Regions from separate parts of the Brachymonas sp. J145 genome, predicted to be linked through region 1. Evidence: riboswitches for the same ligand, from Rfam matches in the RefSeq annotation. Region 1 holds a riboswitch; each other region holds the start of a gene.
What was found. A riboswitch is a leader RNA that binds a small molecule or an ion and turns the genes downstream of it on or off. The one in region 1 is predicted to bind cobalamin.

Region 1 (5,576 bases):
GTACCGCGCAGGATTTTTTCCTCGCCTGGCCAGCTCGCCTTGTGCACCACCAGCATCGGCGCGTCTTCCGGCCAGCCGGCGGCGCGCAGCTCGGATTGCAAGGTGTGCAGCAGCGTGATCGACAGGTAGATGCAAAGCGTGCAGCGGTGCGCCGCCAGCTCGCGCAGGCTTTCGCCCTCGGGCATCGGCGTGCGGCCGGCAATGCGGGTCAGGATCACGGTCTGCGTGACTTCGGGCAGGGTGAAACTCTCCACCGCCGTGGCCGCGCTCGCCATGGCCGAGGTCACGCCCGGTACCACCAGTACCGGCACGCCGGCGGTATCGAGGGGCTGCACCATCTCGATCAGCGTGCCGTAGAGTGAAGGATCGCCGGTCTGCAAGCGCACCACGGTGGCGTGCTGCCGGGCCTGCGCGATCAGCCAGGCGCAGATCTGCTCCAGCGTCATGTCCTTGCTGTCGGCAATCGTGCAGCCGGGCGGTGCCCAGCGCGTGGCAGCTTCGCTGACCAGCGAGCCGGCATAGAGAATGGCGCCGGCCCGGGCGATCAGGTCGCGGCCCTTGATCGTGAGCAGTTCCGGGTCGCCAGGGCCGGCACCGACGAAGCAGACCTGGCCCGGGGTAGGGGGAGTTGGCATGGGAAATATCCGTCAACAGGGCATGCCGCAGCCCGGCCTGTAGCAACAGGCCGGCCAGAAAGCGGCAATCAGGGAATCAGGCGGTAGTGGTGGTGACGCGTTCGTCCAGGCACAGGCGTGCCCAGTTGCTGTCACGGAACAGGCTGGCCAGGCGCAGCACGGCCAGCGTCACCAGCGGCTCCAGCAGCACCAGCGCCATGTAGGAGGCGGCAAACTGCGCCCAGTGGGCGAGCGGCGTGGCTTGCTCGCCCAGCAGCAGCCAGAAGCCGACCATCAGCGTCACGCCGGCGTAGAACAGCGCATCCAGCTTGACGATATTGGCCACGCTGAACTGGCGGCCAATGCGCTGGCCAATGCCGTAGTGCACCACGGCCAGCGGCACCATCAGCGACAGCGCGTTCACTGCCAGGTGCACCAGATCCTGCGGATCAAACAGCAGACCCTGCAGCAGCAGGCCAAAGGCAAAGCCGAACAGCGTCGGCACGAAACCCAGCAGCAGGTAGATCGGCATGGCGCCGACAAAGTGCAACTCGGAGGCCCCGACCGGCATGTGGAACAGCTGCATGAACAGCGAGAAGAAGCTGGCGGCCAGCAGGGTGCGCAGCAGCAGCGTGGGCTGCTTCAGCAGGCGCGGGGCGTAGGCCAGCAGCATGCCGCTGGCGGCAATGGTGGCAAAAGAGAGCTTGGTGGCGGCAAGAATGCCGGGTTCGATGTGCATGGTTTCCTCCTGATGCATCGCCTTGACGAGAGTTGCCAGCGGGGCTGGCAGACTGTCTGTCACAGTCGTGATGAAGGAGGGGAGAGAGGCACGCAAGACGCGGGGACGCGCACGTGCACTGCCGCCCGCATCGCCCACCGCAACGCTGACAAACCTGGATCGCGCAGGCCGGTCTCCGGGCTTGTCAGTGTCGTGTGACGGCCTGCAGCACCTTCCCGGTTCAAGGACCAGTGGCGTGTTGCGGCAGGCTTGGCTGACATACCGTTGCGGGGGCAGCACTGGACTGGGCCGAAGCCGTACCAGTTTCCCGTTTCATCCTGTGGCATTGCAGCCGCAGGACACCTGTGCGTGACTGGCATTATAGGCTGCTCCCGCGGCATGCAACAGAATGCAGCGACACCTATAATCTGGACAGCGATTTTTTCACTTTTACCAGCCGCCCCAGCCGGGTGGCACGCAAGCATGACTTCCCCCCAGAAAATGACGGTTGCGGAAATCCGCAAGAGCTTCCTCGACTTCTTTGCCAGCAAGGGCCACACGGTAGTGCCTTCCAGCCCGCTGGTGCCGGGCAATGACCCGACGCTGATGTTCACCAACTCTGGCATGGTGCAGTTCAAGGAGGTGTTCCTGGGCACGGACAAGCGCCCCTACGTGCGCGCGGCCAGCGTACAGGCCTGCCTGCGTGCCGGTGGCAAGCACAACGACCTGGAAAACGTCGGCTACACCGCACGCCACCACACCTTCTTCGAGATGCTGGGCAACTGGTCGTTTGGCGACTACTTCAAGAAGGAAAGCATCCAGTGGGGCTGGGAGCTGCTGACGCAGGTCTACGGCCTGCCGGCAGAACGCCTGCTGGCCACCGTCTACCAGGACGACGATGAAGCCTACGACATCTGGAAGAACGTCATCGGCCTGCCGGCAGAGCGCATCATCCGCATCGGTGACAACAAGGGTGGCAAGTACAAGTCGGACAACTTCTGGATGATGGCTGATACCGGTCCCTGCGGCCCGTGCTCCGAGATCTTCTACGACCACGGCGACCATATCCCCGGCGGCCCTCCGGGCAGCCCGGACGAGGACGGCGACCGTTTCATCGAGATCTGGAACCACGTGTTCATGCAGTTCGAGATGCACGAGGACGGCAGCCTGACGCCGCTGCCGGCTCCCTGCGTCGATACCGGCATGGGCCTGGAGCGCATCGCCGCCATCATGCAGCACGTGCACAGCAACTACGAGATCGACCTGTTCGATGCCCTGATCCGCGCCGCCGCGCGCGAAACCGGCTGCGCTGACCTGGCCAACCCCTCGCTCAAGGTCATTGCCGACCACATCCGCGCCACCGCCTTCCTGGTCAGCGATGGTGTGCTGCCCGGCAACGAGGGCCGCAGCTACGTGCAGCGCCGCATCATCCGCCGCGCCATCCGCCACGGCTACAAGCTGGGCCAGAAGACGCCGTTCTTCCACAAGCTGGTGCCGGTGCTGGTCGAGCTCATGGGCGATGCCTACCCGCGCCTGCGCGAACAGCAGCGGCTGATCACCGATGCGCTGCGTACCGAGGAAGAGCGCTTCTTCGAGACGCTGGAAAAAGGCATGGAGATCCTGGACGACGCCCTGATCGCCGGCCGCCGCGAACTGCCCGGCCATGTCGCCTTCAAGCTGCACGATACCTACGGCTTCCCGCTGGATCTGACGCAGGACGTCTGCCGCGAGCGCGGCGTCACGGTCGATGAAGCCGGCTTTGACGAAGCCATGCAGGAGCAGAAGGACACTGCGCGCGCTGCCGGCAAGTTCAAGATGGGCAAGCTGCTGGATTACCAGGGTGCGGCCAGCACCTTTACCGGTTACGACACCCTGACGGGCCAGGCCACGGTGCAGGCGCTCTACGCCGATGGCGAACCGGTGCAGCAGCTGGAAGAAGGCCAGGCCGGCGTGGTGGTACTCGACGTCACCCCGTTCTACGCCGAAAGCGGCGGCCAGGTCGGTGACCAGGGCGTGCTCGCTACCGTTAACACCGCTGGCGAAGCCGATTTCCGCGGCGCCTTCCGTGTCGAGGACACGCTGAAGGTCAAGACCGATGTGCCCGGCCACCACGGCGTCATGACCGAAGGCAAGCTGCAGGTTGGCGACCGCGTGCTGGCACAGGTCAACCCGGCGCTGCGTGAAGCCACCATGCGCAACCACAGCGTCACCCACATCATGCACAAGGCGCTGCGCGAAGTGCTGGGCAGCCACGTGCAGCAGAAGGGTTCGCTGGTCAACGCCGAGCGCACCCGCTTCGACTTTGCCCACAACGCGCCGCTGACTGACGAGCAGATCGCCGCTATCGAGGCCAAGGTCAACGCCGAGATCCTGACCAACACCGACACCCAGGCGCGCCTGATGGACATGGACGCTGCACGCGAGACCGGCGCCATGATGCTGTTCGGCGAAAAATATGGCGATGAAGTCCGCGTGCTGGATATCGGCAGCTCGGTCGAGCTGTGCGGCGGCACCCATGTGCACCGCACCGGCGATATCGGCCTGTTCAAGATCGTCGCTGAAGGCGGTGTCGCCTCCGGCGTGCGCCGCGTCGAGGCCGTCACCGGCCAGAACGCGCTGGCCTACCTGCAGGATCTGGAAAGGACTGTCGAACACGCTGCCGGAGCGCTGAAGACGCCGCCGGCCGAGCTGCTGGGCCGCATCAGCCAGGTGCAAGACCAGGTCAAGACGCTGGAGAAGGAAATCGCCGCGCTCAAGGGCAAGCTGGCCTCCAGCCAGGGCGACGAGCTGGCCAACAGCGCGGTCGAGGTCAAGGGCATCCGCGTGCTGGCCGCCCAGCTCGATGGTGCCGATGCCAAGACCCTGCGCGAGACCATGGACAAGCTCAAGGACAAGCTGAAGACCGCCGCCATCGTGCTGGCCGCGGTCGATGGCGACAAGGTGCAGTTGGCCGCCGGTGTCACCAAGGACAGCATCGGCAAGATCAAGGCCGGCGAGCTGGTCAACTTTGTCGCCAGCCAGGTCGGTGGCAAGGGGGGCGGCAAGCCCGACATGGCGATGGCCGGCGGTACCAACCCGGCTGGCCTGCAGGCAGCGCTGGAGAGCGTGGCCGGCTGGGTCGGCGAGCGCGCCTGACCCTGCGGCGTCAGGCACAGGCTGCGGCCTGGTCTGACAGCCTGACTGCGCCGTGCATGGCATGATGCCTGCACACGGGGGCGACCGGTTTCCGGTCGCCTTTTTCGTTTGTCACTCGGGGATCGTGCATGCGCAGCTTTATCGACTTCAGTTCCTGGCAGGGCTTTCTCGGCACCATCATCAGCCTGCTGGTGATGACGCTGCTGATGATCGGCATCCGGCTGGTGTTCATGCAGACCATCCAGCGCAAGCGCGAACGCGAGAACCGCCAGATCAACGAACGCTTGCGCACCCTGATTGCCGCCTACAAGACGCTGGGCGGCTCGTTTACCGGTGACCTGACGGTCGATCCGCGCCACAAACGCGAACAGGATGCGGTGCAGGCAGCTGCGCCGCAGGCCGTCCGCAGCGAGCTGGATCTGGTCGAGGAGCTGCAAGATCACGAGTGGGGCCCGGTGCCGGACACGATTGCCGAACGCCGGCGTCGCACGCGTGATGCGGTCGAGGCGGCGCTGTCCGACATCATCCTGCTGGGCACGGAAGAACAGGTGCGGCTGGCGGCCAAGGCGGCGCAGGACATGGTCGATGGCCGGCCAGTGCGGCTGGCTGCGCTGGTGCATTCGCTGCGTACCTTTATCCGATCGGCACTGTATCTGGAAGATATTCCGGCCGATGTGCGGGTGCCCGATCAGGGGCCGGTACGTCCGGGCAGTGGCCCGGGTGGCGGTCGCGCTGGTGCCGGAGCGGGCAATGCCCGTGGCGGTGGCGGCGGAGGAGGTGGCGCAGGCGGCGCGGCAGCCGGCGGTGGTGCCGGCATGGGCATGGGGATGGCCATGGGCGGCCGCGAGGACCGCTGAGGCCTCAGCCCGCCAGCAGGGCGCGCACGCGCTCCAGGTCTTCCGGCGTATCGACACCGGTACCGGGCGCATCGGGCGTGATGTGCACGGCAATGCGGTGGCCGTGCCAGAGCGCACGCAGCTGCTCCAGCGATTCGCAGGTCTCGATCGGGGCCTGCGGTAGCGTCGGGAACTGGCGCAGGAAGCCGGCGCGATAGGCGTAGATGCCGATATGGCGCAGCGGCTGCGGCTCGACCGACAGGACGGCCGGTA
Region 2 (5,576 bases), on a different contig from region 1:
GATGGAGCAGGGGCCCACCACCACGATCAGACGGTCATCGCGGCCGTGCAGCACATCGCTGATGGCCTGGCGCTGCTGCTCCACGCGGTCGATCAGCAGGTCGCTCACCGGCAGGCTTTCCTGCAGCAGCGCCGGCGTCAGCAGCGGGCGCACGGCGCGCATGCGGGTATCGTCAATACGGGTGGTGTCGTGGGTGGTCTGGGTCATGTCGTCTCTATCCGTAGCTATAGTGTGGGTCTCGCCGCATTGTAGTCATGCCCGATGGCATATGTGTGCAATGCAGCAAACTCGGGCATCAGTTGGTATCGATTGCTGCCAGCAGCTGCTGCTCCAGTTCGGTCTGGAAGCGGGTCGAGGCCAGCGCCGGCGCATGGATCAGGAAGGTGTCTTCCACCCGTTCACCCATGGTCGAGACCTTGGCCAGTTCCAGCCCGATACCGTTGGCGGCCAGCACGCGCGTGATGCGGTAGAGCAGGCCGATGCGGTCGCTGGCATTGATCGTCAGCAGCCAGTTCTGGCCTTTTTCGTCGGGCGCCAGCTTCACATAGGGCGTGATCGGAAACTCCTTCACGCGGCGCGACAGGCGCGTGCGGCCGGGTTCGCGCAGCGGTTCGTGCTTTTCCAGCGCCTGCGCCAGCGAGTTTTCCACCATGGTGATGAACTCGCGGTAGTGCTCCGGCATGATGGTGGTCACCATCAGAAAGGTATCGAGCGCGCAGCCGTCGCTGGTGGTGTGCACGCGCGCATCCAGGATGCTGAACGAGCCACGCTCGAAAAAGCTGCAGATACGGGCAAACAGGTCCGGCTGATCCGGCGTGTAGACCATCACCTGCAGGCCTTCGCCATGCGGCGACAGGCGCGCCCGCACCACCGTCTTGCCTTCGCCGACCAAGTGGGCCAGATGGCGCGTGTGCCAGGCGATGTCGCCGCTTTCGTGGCGCATGAAGTAGCGTACGTCCAGCGTCTCCCACAGTTTCACATGGCTGTTGCGCGGCATGGAGTGGCGTGCCAGCTCGATCAGCGCTTCGCGCTTGCGTGCTTCCACCAGCGCATCGGCATCAGGGATATGGCCGCCGAGCACGCGCAGCGTGGCCTGGTACATCTGCTGCAGCAGCTTGCCTTTCCAGGCGTTCCAGACCTTCGGGCTGGTGCCGCGGATATCGGCCACGGTGAGCAGGTAGAGCGCCGTCAGGTAACGCTCGTTGCCCACCAGCCTGGCAAAGCGGGTGATCACTTCGGGATCGTTCAGGTCCTGTTTTTGCGAGACCTGGCTCATGGTCAGGTGTTCACGCACCAGGAAGGCGAGCAGCTCGGTGTCTTCCTGGCCGATGCCGTGTGTCTTGCAGAAACGGCGCATCTCGATTTCGCCCAGCACCGAATGGTCGCCACCGCGACCCTTGGCCACATCGTGGAACAGCGCCGCGGTGGACAGGATCCAGGGCGCATCCCAGCCTGCGGCCAGCTGCGAACACAGTGGGTATTCGTGCGCGTGTTCGGCCTTGAAAAAGCGCCGCACGTTGCGCACCACCATCAGGATGTGCTGGTCCACCGTGTAGACATGGAACAGGTCGTGCTGCATCTGGCCAACGATCTTGCGGAACACCCACAGGTAGCGGCCCAGCACCGAGGTCTGGTTCATCTGGCGCAGCGCCTGCGTCACGCCGCTGGGGGCCTGCAGGATCTGCAGGAACTGCTGGCGGTTCACCGGATCGCGGCGGAAGGCGCTGTCCATCAGCACGCGCGCGTTGTACAGCGCACGCAGCGTACGTGCCGACAGGCCCTGGATGCCGACTTCGCGCTGCAGTACCAGAAAGGTCTCCAGGATCGCGTGCGGCTGGCGCTGGTAGATGTCATCGGTAGCAACATCGAGCAGGCCGTCGGTATCAAAAAAGCGCTCGTTGATCTTGCGGCGCGGACGATCGATCTGGCGCGGCAGGTAGTCCAGCCGCGTCAGTGCGGTGCTGGCGACCGGGTTGACCACGTCCTGCTGCTGCAGCGGCGAAGATTCTTCGGCAGCGGCTGCGGCCTTGTCCTGCTGGCGCTGCTGCAGCGCGCGCATGGCTTCGGTCACCGGTGCCGGGTCGTAATCGTAGGTGTGGCCGCTGTCGCGCAGGCGCTCGGCAATGTTCAGCAGCAGGATCTGGTTGAGCTGCACCACCGCCTTGGCGGTCCAGTAGTAGTGGCGCATCAGCGCTTCGCTCGGACGGATCGGGTTGCGCTGCGGACCGGTGCGCGTGGTGCGTGGCTGGCTGGTGTAGCCGAGTTGTTCGGCCACGCTGGTCTGCACGTCAAACAGCAGGCGATCCTCGTGGCGGCGCGCCACCAGGTGCAGCTGGCTGCGGATCATGCCGAGCATGGCATAGGTACGCTTGATCTGGCGTGCCTCGTAATCGGTCAGCAGCCCGCTTTGCGAGATGCTGTCCCAGCTGTTGCCATAGCCGGCCGCCTTGGCCACCCAGAGCAGGATGTGCAGATCGCGCAGGCCGCCGGGCGATTCCTTGCAGTTGGGTTCGAGCGAGTAGGGCGTGTTGTCATACTTGGCGTGGCGCTGGCGCATTTCCAGCGTCTTGGCCAGGTAGAAGGCGTAGGGCTGCATCACGCTGTCATAGGCGGCGCTGAGCTGCTGGAACAGCTTGCGCGAGCCGGTGATGTAGCGCCGCTCCAGCAGCGCGGTCTGGATCGTGATGTCGGCCTGCGATTCGCGGATGCATTCCTGCAGCGTGCGCACACTGGAGCCGATCTGCAGGCCCACGTCCCAGCAGCAGCTGACAAAGTGCTCCACGCGCTCCTTCAGGTCTGCATCCTGCTCCAGGTCCGCGCCGTCGGGCAGCAGGATCAGCACGTCGACATCGGAATGCGGCGAGAGTTCGGCGCGGCCATAGCCGCCCACCGCCGCCAGCAGCAGGCCGCCGCGCTGCAGCCCATGTGCGCGCCACAGCGTGGACAGCATGCGGTCGGTCAGGCGCGTGAGCTTGCGCCACAGCGTATGCACGCTGCGCAAGGCACGCAGCTTGCGTCCGGCGTTGGTCGAGAACGCCGCAAACAGCGCCTCCTTGTCCTGCTGGTAGCCGGTACGCAGACTGGCCAGGGTTTCCGGGGAGAGAGGGGCGAGGGTCTGCGGCATGCGGATCAGCGGGTGAACGTTACGGAATCAGGTCTTGGTCGAGCTGATGAAATCCGGCAGCGCCGGCATGCCGGGCGATACCGTCAGCACCTCGTAGCCGGTCTCGGTGACGACCAGGGTGTGTTCGTACTGCGCCGACAGGGATCGATCCTTGGTCACGATGGCCCAGCCGTCCGGACCCTGCTTGATCTCACGGCGGCCGGCGTTGACCATCGGCTCGATGGTGAAGATCATGCCGGGCTGCAGCTCTTCGAGCGTGCCGGGCTTGCCGTAGTGCAGCACTTGCGGCTCGGTGTGGAACTCCTGGCCGGTGCCGTGGCCGCAGAACTCGCGCACCACGCTGTAGCCATGGCCTTCCACGTGCTGCTGGATCGCATGACCGATATCGCCCAGGCGCGCGCCCGGCTTGACCTGCTGGATGCCGATCCACATCGATTCGTAGGTGACGCGCAACAGGCGAGTGACAAAGGGCTGTACCGCCGATTCACCACCGACGATGAACATGCGGCTGCTATCGCCGTGCCAGCCGTTGGTGGTCGGCGTGACGTCGATGTTGACGATATCGCCTTTCTTCAGCGGCTTTTCGTTCGGGATGCCGTGGCAGACCTGGTGGTTGACCGAGGTGCAGATCGACTTGGGGTAGGGCGTATGGCCGGGCGGGGCATAGTTCAGCGGTGCCGACACCGAACCGCGCGAGGTGGTGTATTCGGCGCACAGGCGATCCAGCTCGTTGGTGGTCACGCCGGGCACGACAAACGGCGCGATGTAGTCGAGCAGCTCGGCGGCAAAGCGGCCGGCAACGCGCATGTGTTCGATTTCTTCGGGGGTATGGATCTTGATGCTCATGGGCGCAATTATCCTAGGAATGCGAGCCTGTCGCAGGCAGCGGGGAATGTCGGGCTGGCGCAACAAGCGGACAAACCGGCACTTTGCATTTACAATCCGATACTTGCCGGCGCCATGCCGGCGCCAAGACCCAGGTGCCTGTGATGCCGGAAGCGATGAATCCGGCTGGCAGGTTAAACGGGAACCGGGTGCGTGCGCCAGCCGCACAATGCCCGGACTGCCCCCGCAACGGTAAGCGAGTGTGGGTGCATCAGGCCATGCAACAGGCATGGCAGCCACTGCCGGCTTGGGCAGCGTCGTGCAAGGCGGCGCCGGTTCAAGCAGTGGGAAGGCGATGCATCAAGACTTGCGAGTCCGGATACCGGCCTGTGTTTGACCAAGCTGCCATGACAGGGTGATGGCGGCGCAAACCTGGCCGTCTGCGGGGTAGCAGACATGGCGGTAGGGCGGTGTGCCGGCAATGCGGGCACCCGGCCACGACAACCGACGCGTCGCATGCAGCACGGCCAACTGATACGAGAACTGGCCTTGAAACTCCATCCCCATTCCATTCGCCTGGCAGGTCTGCTGATCTGCCTGACTCCGGTTGCCGCTGCCGTGGCAGAAACTGTCCAGCCCGATGCCGTCGAGCCGGCACTGCAAGTGGCTGCTGCCGGCCCCCAGGACGAACCCTATCGCGTGGTCGTCACCGGAGCACGTGCGCCCATGCCGCTCAAGGACACACCGCAGCGTATCGAGGTGGTGACGCGCCAGGAAATCGAGCGCGTGCCGCACCGTGAACTGGCCGACCTGCTGGGCAAGACGACCAATGTCGACATCAAGCGTTATCCCGGCATGAGCGGTTCGGTTGGCATGCGCGGCTTTACGCCGAGCTCGCCCATGACCGGCGAGAGCATGCAGACGCTGGTGCTGCAAAACGGCATTCCGGCTGTGCACAACAACATCAGCTTCATGCCGGTGAATGGCGTGTCGCGCGTCGAGGTCATGAAAGGCCCGGCATCTTCGCTCTATGGCTCGCAGGCCATGGCCGGCGTGATCAACGTGATTCCGGTCCGCCGTACCGACGAGATCCAGGGCGGTGTGGGCGTGTCTGCCGGCAACCATGACCTGCGCCAGGTCGATGCCAATATCGGCGGCGCCATCAGTGAGAATCTGAACTTTGACTATTTTGGCAACTGGGAAAAGCGCGGCAATTACCAGGACGGCAATGGCCAGACCATGGAGTTCAGCGGTTACAAGCAGCACAGCCACGGCCTGCGCCTGGGTGCCGAACTGGCACCGGGCTGGACACTGGATGCGCGTGCCGACCTGTTCCGTGCCGATGACGTGCAGAACCCCGGCCCCGATCCGGAGATCAAGCAGTTCGAGACCAGCAAGGATGCCAGCCGTGACCTCTACAGCCTGACGCTGCAGGGCGAAGCCGGCAACCATGCGTTGACCGCCGCGGCCTACACCGGCAAGGAAAACTACATCAACTACGACCTGCAAGCGGACCGCAGCCTGGCGCAATCCTATGATTCGCGCATCAAGTGGCACGGCCTGCAGCTGAAGGATGCCTGGGACTGGGCCGATGGCTACAAGCTGGTGTTTGGCTACGACTACAACC
Region 3 (5,576 bases), on a different contig from region 1:
CTTGACCAGATCCCAGCGCACCTTGCCGTGCTTGTGGTGGGCACGCACCGAGGAAATAGAGGTAAAGATGATGGTGGCCATGGAGGTGGCAATGGCCATCTTGACAGCAAGCTGGCTGTCCACGCCGCGGCTGGTCAGGATCCAGGTGATGAAAGGCACCAGCACCATGCCGCCACCTACACCCAGCAAACCCGCCATGAAGCCACCCAGCAGACCCAGCATGGCGAGCTGGGCAATCGTAATCGGTTCCAGAATCATGGGCTGGAATTGTAAACGTTGGGGGTGGGGGAGTGCGTCGTGGGGAGATAAGGGTCTGCAGCATGCCATGACCGTCATCCTGAACGGAAGGGTTCAGGTGGGCGAGGGCAGCGAGGCCGTGGGTTCATCTGACGCGAGATGATCACGCTGGCCAGGCGATTTACCAAGCCCGGGCTCCAGGAGCATTGGTTCAAGGAAATATAAAGCCATGACCGCTGCAGACGAGCCCATTGTAGGCCGAACCTGTCTGTCTGGGGTGTCAGCTTTGTAAAAATGCCGACATATTTCACGCGGCCCGTGCCGGGGCCGCGCGCCTTGCTCAGATCAGGCGGCCGTCCTCGGCCAGCGCCTCGTCGATGCGCGCCATCAGGGTCTGCAGGCGGGCCTGGGCTTGCAGCTGTTCCTCGCTCGGGGCGCCGTCTTCGGCGAGCGGCAGTGCCAGCGGCATGGCCTGGGCCTGCTGTTCCTGCTGGATGATGTCGAAGGCCAGGTTGAGCGCGGCCAGCACGGCGATGCGTTCCCGCGCGCGGAGCTTGCCGGCATCGCGGATACGGCACATGGCGGCATCGACACGTGCCACGGCTTCGTGCATCTGGGTTTCGGAGTCTTCGGGGCAGGCCAGCACATAGGCCTGACCCATGATGGATTTTTCAAGTTGCTTCATGCTTGGTCCTTGGCAGCTTCGTCATCGACCGAATCGTGCAGGCCCCAGGCGGCCAAAGGGGCCGAGCTGCTTGCCTGCAGCGGCTGCGCCGGATCGACCGACTGCAGGCGCGTCAGCAGCACGTCCACGCGCGAGCGGGCGGCCGCCAGGCGGGACTTGAGCGAGTCGCGCTCCTGGGTGACTTCCTGCAGCTGCTGTTGCAGCAGGCTGTTGGTCTTTTGCAGCTCCTGGTAGCGCAGCAGCATGCGTTCCATGCGGTCAGCCACATGGTCGAGGGAAATCGGGGGGACAGGAGTAGTCATGGCACCGAATGGCATGAAAAAGATGTGCGGGCAAGCCGAGCTAGACCCTTCATTGTAGATGATGCAACCCGGCTTGTCGGCGGCGCGCCGGGAGCCGTAGCCGGTCTGCCGGGTTTTGCCTGCGTTTGCTTTTACAATGGACGGATTGCTGGTGCCCCGGCGGCCATTCCGGCCAGGGGCTTCAACGGGAAGCAGGAGGAGGGCCAGGGGCCTGTCCGCAGCCTGCGCTGCCCCCGCAACGGTGAACGGCGTCGCTCCCTGGGCGACAGCCATTGCGCAAATGCCACTGGCTACGGCCGGGAAGGTGCCAATGGCCTGCCGTCAGCCCGGAGACCGGCCAGCAAGGGGGTGTGGCCGCTGTGCCAGCACCATGTCGGATGCCGCGGCGGGGTGGACTGCAGGCGTCTGTAAGTACACACATTTCTCTCATGCCCTGGCTGGCTTTCCCTGATCCTGTTGCACGCATCCGCTTGCAGCCCTGCAGCAGCATGTCCGTGCCCGCACAGGAGGCTTCGGCATGAGCGCGCACCACGAACTGATTCTGGGCGGCCAGAAATCGGGCAAGACCGTGCGTGCCGAGCAACTGGCGGCGCAGTGGCTGGCGACGGATGCTGCGCACCGGGCGCTCTACCTGGCCACGGCCCGGCCCTGGGATGCCGAGATGCAGACGCGCATCGTGCGCCACCAGCAGGAGCGTGCACGCCGCGTACCCGGCATGGAGACGCTGCAGATGCCAGAAGGCAGTCGCAGCCTGCCGGTGGTGGAGCTGCTGCAGCAGCATGCATCGCCCGATACCGCGATCGTGCTGGATTGCCTGACGCTGTGGCTGACGCAGCAGCTGATGCCGCTGGATGGCGATTCGGCCAATGCGGTGCAGGCCGAGCAGGCGATCCACCAGCTGTTGCAGGCGCTGCGCGAGTATCCCGGCCCGCTGTATATCGTGAGTAATGAAATTGGCCTGGGCGTGATTCCGCTGGGACGCGAGACGCGTGCCTTTGTGGATAGCCTGGGCAGCCTGAACCAGCGCGTGGCTGCGGATTGCAGCCATGTCACGCTGATGGCGGCAGGCCTGCCGCTGATCCTGAAATCGACCGACTAGCATCGCAAGGAGCTGACCATGCAAATCGAAGAACCCCCCAAGGACAAGCCCTACGAGACGCCGGAAGGCGAGCGTCGTGGCCTGCTGATCATCAATACCGGCGATGGCAAGGGCAAGAGCACGGCGGCCTTTGGCCTGGCACTGCGCGCCAGCGGCCGTGGCAAGGACGTGAAGATCTACCAGTTCATGAAGGTGCCGAGCGCGCGCTTTGGCGAGCACCGCAGCTTCGAGAAGCTCGGCGTTCCGGTAGAAGGCCTGGGCGATGGTTTCAGCTGGAAGAGTCAGGACCTGGAGCGTTCGGCGCAGCTGGCGCGTGAAGGCTGGGAAAAGGCCAAGGCCTCGATCCTGAGCGGCGAACATTTCCTGGTGGTGTGTGACGAGATCACCTATCCGCTGGTGTATGGCTGGGTGGATCTGCAGGATGTGCTGGAGACACTGCGCAATCGCCCGAAAGAGGTGCACGTGTGCCTGACTGGCCGCCGTTGCCCGCAGGAGATTGTGGATCTGGCCGATACCGTGACCGAGATGCGTCCGATCAAGCATGCGTTTGATGCCGGCATTCCGGCACAACGTGGCATCGAGGACTGAGTTGACTGATTCAGCCGCATTTGCCTACCCGGACGCCGAGCGCGAGGTGGTCTACCGCGTGATCGCGCAGCGGCGCGACATGCGCCACTTCCTGCCTGGCTGCACGGTGGAGCCGGAGGTGCTGCAGCGCCTGCTGCAGGCGGCGCACTGGGGCCCGAGCGTGGGTTTCATGCAGCCCTGGCGCTTTATCCGCATCAGCAGCCGCACACTGCGTGAGCAGCTGCATGCCTGTGTCGAGCGTGAGCGCATCGAAACGGCACGCGCGCTCGGCCAGCGTGAAGAAGAGTTCATGAAGCTCAAGGTCGAAGGCCTGCTGGAAGCGGCCGAAGTGCTGGCCGTGTGCCTGGCGGATGGCCGTGAACAGCACGTGTTTGGCCGCCGTACCATGCCCTATATGGATATTGCCTCGGTTGCCTGTGCACTGCAGAATATGTGGCTGGCGGCACGGGCCGAAGGGCTGGGCGTGGGCTGGGTCTCCTTGTTTGATCCGGATGAGTTGGCGCAGTTGTTGCAGCTGCCGCCCGGTGCCAGTCCGCTGGCACTGGTTTGCCTGGGTCCGGTGCCGGCTTTCTATGACGAACCGATGCTGCAGCAGGAGCGCTGGGCCCAGCGCATGCCGCTGGCCGATGTGGTGTTCGAAAATGGCTGGGGACAGCCGGAAACCGGCTTGCCGCTGTAAGATGCGGACGTTTTACCCGCCTGGAACACGATTTTCATAATTATTAATTTTATATAGACAGACAACAGGAGCCACCATGCTGGACGCACCCACCACTACCCATAACCCTTCCAGCTGCCACGGCACGGCCGAGCAGAGCGTGCATTTCTGTACGCCGCGCAGCCAGCAGCCGCAGCCGGCCAGTACCAACCGCTGGGCGGTCGAGGACATCGAGGCGCTGTTTGCGCTGCCGCTGCCGGAGCTGATGTTCCGTGCCCAGCAGGTGCACCGCGAACATTTCGACCCGGCCGAGGTGGAATTCGCCACGCTGCTGTCGATCAAGACCGGTGGCTGCCCGGAGGATTGCGGCTACTGCCCGCAGTCGGTGCACCACGAGACCCCGGTCGAGGCGACCAAGCTGATGGAAGCCGATGCCGTGCGTGAAGCGGCGCTGAAGGCCAAGGCGGCCGGTGCCACGCGTTTCTGCATGGGCGCAGCCTGGCGCGCGCCCAAGGACCGCGACATCGAGAATGTGGTGACGCTGATCAAGACGGTGAAGGAAGTCGGTCTGGAAGCCTGCTGCACGCTGGGCATGCTGACGAAAGAGCACGCGGTCGAGCTGAAGGAAGCCGGCCTGGACTACTACAACCACAACCTGGACACCGCGCCCGAGAACTACGGCAACATCATCACCACGCGTGACTATCAGGATCGCCTGGACACGCTGGAGAATGTGCGCAACGTCGGCGTGAGCGTGTGCAGCGGCGGCATCATCGGCATGGGCGAGAACCGTCGCCAGCGCGCCGAGCTGATTGGCCAGCTGGCCAACCTGCATCCGCACTACCCGGACAGCGTGCCGATCAACAACCTGGTGAAGGTGGAAGGCACGCCGCTGGCCGAGGTGGACGATATCGATCCGCTGGAGTTCGTGCGCATGATCGCGGTGGCACGCATCACCATGCCGGAGGCGCGCGTGCGCCTGTCGGCGGGGCGCACCGCCATGGCCGACACCATGCAGGCGATGTGCTTCATGGCCGGTGCCAACTCGATCTTCTATGGCGAGAAGCTGCTGACCACCGGCAACCCGGACGTGGAAGCCGACATGCAGCTGATCGAGCGCCTCGGCATGCGCGCCGGCAAGCAGCAGGCCTGATCGGCACGATGCAGGATCAGGCGTGCCCTGAGCCCGCCGGGAGCAGGGCATGATGCCGGAGTGGCTGGCCAGCCAGGTGCTGGCCGTACTGGTGGCCTGGTTGATCGACCTGTGGTTGGGCGAACCCTCGCCGCGCTGGCATCCGGTGGTCTGGATCGGTCGCTACCTGCAGCGCGCCGGTGACTGGCTGCAGGCTGATGCGCGCGCAGAAGGCGATGACTGGCGCGTGTTCTGGCGCGGCGCCGCGGCCTGGGGGCTGGGAGCTGGCGTGGTCGTGCTGCTGGCGCTGCTGGTGCAGCTGCTGCTTTCGTGGCTGCCCTGGACCTGGACTGGCGTGTTGCTGGGCGTGCTGCTGAAGCCGCTATTTTCCTGGCGCATGCTGGCTGACGAGGTGGCGGCGGTGGAAACCGCGCTGGCGCAGTCCTTGCACGATGGCCAGCAGCAGCTGGCGCGCATCGTCAGCCGTGACGTGACGGTGCTGGATGCGGTGCAGGTGCGCGAAAGTGCGCTGGAAAGCCTGTCGGAAAACCTCAATGATTCGGTGATTGCGCCGCTGTTCTGGTTCCTGTTGCTGGGATTGCCGGGGGCGGCGCTGTTTCGTTTTGCCGATACGGCTGACTCCATGTGGGGCTATCGCGGCGTCTATCGCGGCAAGCGCTGGGAATGGGCCGGCAAGTGGGCGGCGAAGGTGGATGATTGGCTGGCCTGGCTGCCGGCGCGCCTGACCGGCATCGGCCTGTTGCTGGCGGCCTGGCCGCGCCGCTTGCGCTTGTCGGCCTTGCGCCAGCAGGCGGCGCAGACGCCATCGCCCAATAGCGGCTGGCCGATGGCGGCCCTGGCGCTGGCGCTGGATG
Region 4 (5,576 bases), on a different contig from region 1:
GACCGCGGTTTCGCTGTCGGAGGTGTTGAGCGTGATCTCGGTGCACAGGTTGGACGAGTGCACCACGCCGGCATGCTGCTGCGGCGAGCGCAGGTTGCAGGCATCCTTGAAGGTGATCCAGGGATGGCCGGTCTCGAACAGCATGGTCAGCATCTTGCGCCACAGCTGCTGTGCCGGCAGGCGCTTGAACCGGCGGATCTGGCCGGCATCGGCCTGCGCCTCGTAGGCGATGTAGGCCTCGGCAAAGGCCTGGCCGGTCTTCCCGTGCAGATCGGGCACCTCATCCGGCGAGAACAGCGTCCAGTCGGCACCGGCCTGCATGCGCTGCATGAACAGGTCGGGAATCCAGTTGGCGGTGTTCATGTCGTGCGTGCGGCGGCGCTCGTCGCCGGTGTTCTTGCGCAGGTCGAGGAAGTCCTCGATGTCCAGGTGCCAGGTTTCCAGATAGGCACAGACGGCGCCCTTGCGCTTGCCGCCCTGGTTGACCGCTACGGCGGTGTCGTTCACCACCTTGAGGAAAGGGATCACGCCCTGGCTCTCTCCGTTGGTGCCGCGGATGCGGCTGCCGAGCGCACGCACCGGCGTCCAGTCATTGCCCAGGCCACCGGCAAATTTCTGCAGCAGCGCGTTGTCCCTGATCGAGCCGAAAATGCTGCCGAGGTCATCCTCCACCGTGGTCAGGTAGCACGATGACAGCTGCGGATGGCGCGTGCCGCTGTTGAACAGCGTCGGCGTGGAGCACATGAAGTCGAAGCTGGACAGCAGCTCATAGAACTCGAGCGCACGCACTTCGCGGTCGATCTCGTTGAGCGCCAGACCCATCGCCACGCGCATGAAGAACAGCTGCGGCGTCTCGATGCGGCGACCCTCGATGTGGAGGAAATAGCGGTCGTACAGGGTTTGCAGGCCCAGGTAGCGGAACTGGCCATCGCGCTCGCAGCGCAAGGCTGCTGCCAGCCGCTCCAGGTCGAAATCAGCCAGACGCGGATCCAGCAGCTGCGCATCAATGCCGCGGGCAATGCCTTGTGCAAAGTAGCCTGCCTGGCTTGCTGCGGCATCCTGCGGCAGCACCGCTTCGCCGATCACCTCTGCAATCAGCTGCGCCAACAGCAGGCGCGCCGTGGCAAAGTCGTAATCCGGGTCCTGCTCGATCAGGGTACGTGCGGCCAGGATCAGCGCCTGCTGCACATCAGCCTGCGGGATGCCGTCGTACAGGTTCTGCAGCGCCTGCTCCAGGATGCGCTGCGCCGAAACGCCCTCGCCCAGGCCATGGCAGGCAGCTTCGCACTGCGCCAGCAGCGCGGCGGTATCAAGCGGCTGGCGCTCGCCCTGCACCAGCACATGCAGCAGCGGCACGGCTTCGCTGCCAGCCTGCGCCGCACGTTCGGCAGCGCGGCGTTCGCGGTAGAGCACATAGGCGCGTGCCACATCGTGCTCGCCGGAACGCATCAGCGCCAGTTCGACCTGGTCCTGGATGTTCTCGATGTGTACCGTGCCGCCATCGGGCAGGCGCCGCGTGAGCGAGCGCACCACGGTATCGGTCAGTTGCGCCACCAGGTCACGGATGCGCGAGGAGGCGCTGCCCTGGCTGCCTTCCACCGCCAGAAAGGCCTTGGTCAGCGCCACGGCGATCTTGTCGGGCTGGAAGGCGACCACATCGCCGTTGCGCCGGATCACCTGCATCGCGGCTATGGACAGGGTACGTTGTTCGTTCAGCATGCTCGGGCTCCCGCTGGAAATGCAGGACAGGGCATCCGACGCAGGTCAGCGGCTGCCGGGAACGCGGAACAGGAAGTCAGGCTGGCTGGCATGCCCGGTCTCCGCATCGGCAGGCGCAGACAGGCATCTCCGGCGCGCACGCCGGGCAACAGAAGGCAGCAAGGAATACATGCATGATCGGCCTCATGTCAGGGACACCCCGCCCCAATGGAAAAAAGCTTGGTATCGCGGCAGGTCTTCTGACTCACGGCCTGACGCGTTGACCTGCCTTCCCGGACGCATCCAGTGGCATGAGCGGACAACGCAAACCGATTACAGCTGCGGGGGCAGTTACCGAATTCGGGTGCAAGACCCGGCACGGTATTCCCATTTTCACCCGTTGCGACGCAACGGGAACCGACGATCAGGACAGTCTAGCACAGCAGGCTCAGTGGCAGCTGCCACCACCCGATCGCTTGTGCGGGCATTGGCCGCAGGCGCTGCTGGTACTGCTGCCACAGCCACCAGCCTGGCCACCCAGACGCTCGCGCCAGCGCCCGGGCATCAGTCGCCAGACGGCGTAGAGCGCCGCCAGCACGACAATCACGCCCACGATCAGGTCTTGCCACATGGCGAATCCTCCGGTCAGCCGCCCAGCGCCAGGGCCAGACGGTAGGTGATGTAGCTGGCGGCATAGGCCAGCGCGAACATGTAGGCCAGCATGATCCAGACATGCTTCCAGCCGTGCGTCTCGCGGCGCACCATGGCCAGCGTGGACAGGCACTGCGGCGCAAACACGAACCAGACCAGCAGCGACAGGCCGGTCGCCAGCGACCACTGGCCGGCCAGCAGCGTCTGCAGCTGGGCGCTCACGCCCTCCTCGCTGCCGGACAGGGCATAGACTGTGCCCAGCGCCCCCACCACGACCTCGCGCGCGGCCATGCCCGGCACCAGGGCGATGCTGATCTGCCAGTTGAAGCCGATGGGCGCAAACAGCAGCTCCAGCCCGCGACCGAGCATGCCGGCCAGGCTATATTCGATCGCCGGAGCCGTGGCCCCGGGCGGCGGTGCCGGGTAGCTGGACAGGAACCAGAGCACGATGCTCATCGCCAGGATGATGGTGCCGACTCGACGCAGGAAAATCCAGGCGCGCTCCTGCAGTCCCAGCAGCAGGTTGCGCAGATTCGGCCAGCGGTAGGCCGGCAATTCCATCAGCAGCGGTGAAAAATCCTGCCGGCTGCGCCAGCGCTTGGCGATCCAGGCCACCAGCATGGCCGAGACAATGCCGAACAGGTAGAGCCCGAACAGCACCAGCCCCTGCAGGTTGAACAGGCCCAGCACCTTGCGCGTCGGGATGAAGGCGGCGATCAGCAGCGTGTACACCGGCAGCCGTGCCGAGCAGGTCATCAGCGGGGCAATCATGATGGTGACCAGGCGATCACGCCAGTTGCCGATGGTGCGCGTGGCCATGATGCCGGGCACGGCACAAGCAAAGCTGGACAGCAGCGGGATGAAGGAGCGCCCGGACAGGCCGACCTTGCCCATGAGACGATCGAGCAGGAAGGCGGCACGCGGCAGGTAGCCGGAATCTTCCAGCGCCAGGATAAACAGGAACAGGAACAAGATCTGCGGCAGGAACACCAGCACGCCGCCGGCACCGGCAATCACGCCATCGGCCAGCAGGCTGCGCAAGGCACCGTCCGGCAGGCTGGCATGGATCCAGCTGCCGAGCGCCTCGGTACCGGCCAGGATCAGCTCCATCGGCCAGGCGGCCCAGCTGAACACCGCCTGGAACACCAGGAACAGGATCAGCGCCAGCAGCAGCGGTCCGGTCACCGGGTGCAGCACCACGCGATCCAGCCGGTCGGTCAGCTCCAGCTTGCGCGTGTGCGAGCGCACCGAGATATCCATCAGCCGGCGCACCTCGGCCTGCAGCGCGAGCACGCCATGCGCGCCGGATTCTGCCGCTGCCCTGGCCACAGGAACTGGCGGCAGCGGCTGGTCCAGCGCAGCCAGGATCTCGTGCGCGCCGCCGGCCTGCACGCCTACGGCATACACCACCGGGATGCCGAGTTCACGCGACAAGGCGGCATGGTCGATCTCGATGCCGCTTCGCACCAGCATGTCGGACAGGTTGAGCACCAGCAGCATCGGCAGGCCGAGCTGGCGTGCCTGCAGCACCAGCTGCAGGCTCAGGCGCAGGTTGGTGGCATCGGCGACGCAGATCAGCAGATCGGGCAAGGGCTCATCGCTTTGGCCGGTGACGACATCGCGCGTGACGGCTTCATCAGCCGAGGCGGCGTGCAGGCTGTAGGTACCGGGCAGGTCCAGCACGAACACGCTGCGGCCTTGCGGCGTGAGCGCGATACCCTCCTTGCGCTCCACCGTGACGCCGGCGTAGTTGGCGACTTTCTGGCGGCTGCCGGTGAGCAGGTTGAACAGCGCGGTCTTGCCGCAATTCGGGTTGCCAAGCAGCGCCACGCGCTGCGGCAGCGTAGCCGCTGCGATGCGCTCAGCGGGCATCATCAGCTCCTGCCGCCACGCGGATGCGCTCGGCCTCGTAACGGCGCAGCGCAAAGGTGGTGTGGCCGACACGCACCGCCAGCGGTTCACGGCCCGGCCAGCCGGCGGCGGTGATGCGCACCTGCTCGCCCGGCACGAAACCGATTTCCATCAGGCGCAGCATGAGTTCGTCTTCGCGGCCCTGCGCATCGGGCAGCACGCCGCGCACGGTCGCCCAGCGTCCGGTTGTCAGCTCGGACAGGGGCAGGTCGGGTTCGGGGGAGGAGGACATGGTGGTGTGTCGATTATCAGATGAGAATGATAATCGACAACCGAATTCAAGTCTTGATGCGGATCAAGCCCGTGGCAGCTAAGGCCGATGGATTCAGGCCGGGACGGTGTCGATAAAGCTCTGGCGCTGCTCCAGGCGGGACTGCAGTTCGGCCAGGTTGGCGTGGCGGCTGCGCCAGTCGATCTCGGGGAAGCGCAAATCCAGCCAGCCCAGCGTGCAGCCAACGGCGATATCGGCCAGCGAGAACTGGTTGCCGTAGCAGAACGGGCGATCTCCCAGCAGGCGGCTCATTTCAGCCAGGCCGGCATCGACCTTGAGCAGCTGGTGATCGATCCAGGCCTGGCAGCGCTGTGCCTCGCTGCGGCCGGAGAAGATGTTTTCCAGGCGCGCCAGGATGGCAGCGTCGAGCACGCCATCGGTCAGGGCTTCCCAGCAGCGTACCTGCAGGCGCTCGCGCTCCTCGGAGGGCAGCAGCTTGCAGACCGGGCTGAGCGTGTCCAGGTAATGGCAGATCACGCGCGAATCGTAGACCGCTTCACCCGTCTTGAGCAGCAGCACCGGAATCTTGCGCAACGGGTTGTGCTCCCCGATGGACGTATCGGCCAGCCAGACGTTTTCGAGCTCGAACTCGTAAGGCAGCATTTTTTCGGCCAGCACCACGCGTACCTTGCGTACGTAAGGGCTGGCCAGGGATCCGATGAGTTTCATGTGACAGGACGGCCGACATATGGCCAAGTGAAACGGTGTACTATTCTAGCCCCAGCAGGGAGATGTCGCTTATCCACCACTGGAATTTGACCCCTTCATGCTGCACTGCAACAAAAACAGCCGGACGCCGTAAAATGGACGACATGCAATCACTCGACCTCTCCCCCGTCACCGCGGTATCACCCCTCGATGGGCGTTATGCCGCCAAGCTCCGTCCCCTGCGCTCCAGCATGAGCGAATACGGCTACATGCGCGCCCGCGTGCAGGTGGAAGTGGCCTGGTTCATCGCGCTGAGCGATGCCGGCATGGAACAGTTCAAACCCCTGACGGCCGGTGCACGCAAGTACCTGCTGGATCTGGTGAAGGACTTCTCCGT

Region 2: linked by a shared signal. The riboswitch ahead of V1261_RS10130 (TonB-dependent receptor plug domain-containing protein) and the one ahead of V1261_RS03670 (energy-coupling factor ABC transporter permease) in region 1 are both predicted to bind cobalamin.
Region 3: linked by a shared signal. The riboswitch ahead of V1261_RS06425 (bifunctional adenosylcobinamide kinase/adenosylcobinamide-phosphate guanylyltransferase) and the one ahead of V1261_RS03670 (energy-coupling factor ABC transporter permease) in region 1 are both predicted to bind cobalamin.
Region 4: linked by a shared signal. The riboswitch ahead of V1261_RS02175 (ribonucleoside-diphosphate reductase subunit alpha) and the one ahead of V1261_RS03670 (energy-coupling factor ABC transporter permease) in region 1 are both predicted to bind cobalamin.

The regions. Positions count from the first base shown of each region.
Region 1 covers NZ_JAZDCI010000002.1:284,787-290,362, reverse strand. The annotation lists gene cobM (precorrin-4 C(11)-methyltransferase) at 1-635, opposite strand, end outside; gene V1261_RS03670 (energy-coupling factor ABC transporter permease) at 712-1,353, opposite strand; cobalamin riboswitch at 1,503-1,714, opposite strand; gene alaS (alanine--tRNA ligase) at 1,834-4,467, shown strand; gene V1261_RS03660 (hypothetical protein) at 4,596-5,324, shown strand; gene kdsB (3-deoxy-manno-octulosonate cytidylyltransferase) at 5,329-5,576, opposite strand, start outside.
Region 2 covers NZ_JAZDCI010000012.1:2,800-8,375, forward strand. The annotation lists gene V1261_RS10115 (3-deoxy-7-phosphoheptulonate synthase) at 1-207, opposite strand, end outside; gene glnD ([protein-PII] uridylyltransferase) at 296-3,124, opposite strand; gene map (type I methionyl aminopeptidase) at 3,152-3,970, opposite strand; cobalamin riboswitch at 4,086-4,354, shown strand; gene V1261_RS10130 (TonB-dependent receptor plug domain-containing protein) at 4,499-5,576, shown strand, end outside.
Region 3 covers NZ_JAZDCI010000005.1:48,831-54,406, forward strand. The annotation lists gene V1261_RS06410 (sulfite exporter TauE/SafE family protein) at 1-258, opposite strand, end outside; gene V1261_RS06415 (cell division protein ZapA) at 578-922, opposite strand; gene V1261_RS06420 (DUF904 domain-containing protein) at 919-1,224, opposite strand; cobalamin riboswitch at 1,357-1,580, shown strand; gene V1261_RS06425 (bifunctional adenosylcobinamide kinase/adenosylcobinamide-phosphate guanylyltransferase) at 1,742-2,323, shown strand; gene cobO (cob(I)yrinic acid a,c-diamide adenosyltransferase) at 2,342-2,911, shown strand; gene bluB (5,6-dimethylbenzimidazole synthase) at 2,913-3,590, shown strand; gene bioB (biotin synthase BioB) at 3,667-4,722, shown strand; gene cbiB (adenosylcobinamide-phosphate synthase CbiB) at 4,775-5,576, shown strand, end outside.
Region 4 covers NZ_JAZDCI010000001.1:456,080-461,655, forward strand. The annotation lists gene V1261_RS02175 (ribonucleoside-diphosphate reductase subunit alpha) at 1-1,719, opposite strand, end outside; cobalamin riboswitch at 1,932-2,136, opposite strand; gene V1261_RS02180 (hypothetical protein) at 2,147-2,329, opposite strand; gene feoB (ferrous iron transport protein B) at 2,344-4,221, opposite strand; gene V1261_RS02190 (FeoA family protein) at 4,211-4,492, opposite strand; gene V1261_RS02195 (glutathione S-transferase family protein) at 4,586-5,200, opposite strand; gene purB (adenylosuccinate lyase) at 5,335-5,576, shown strand, end outside.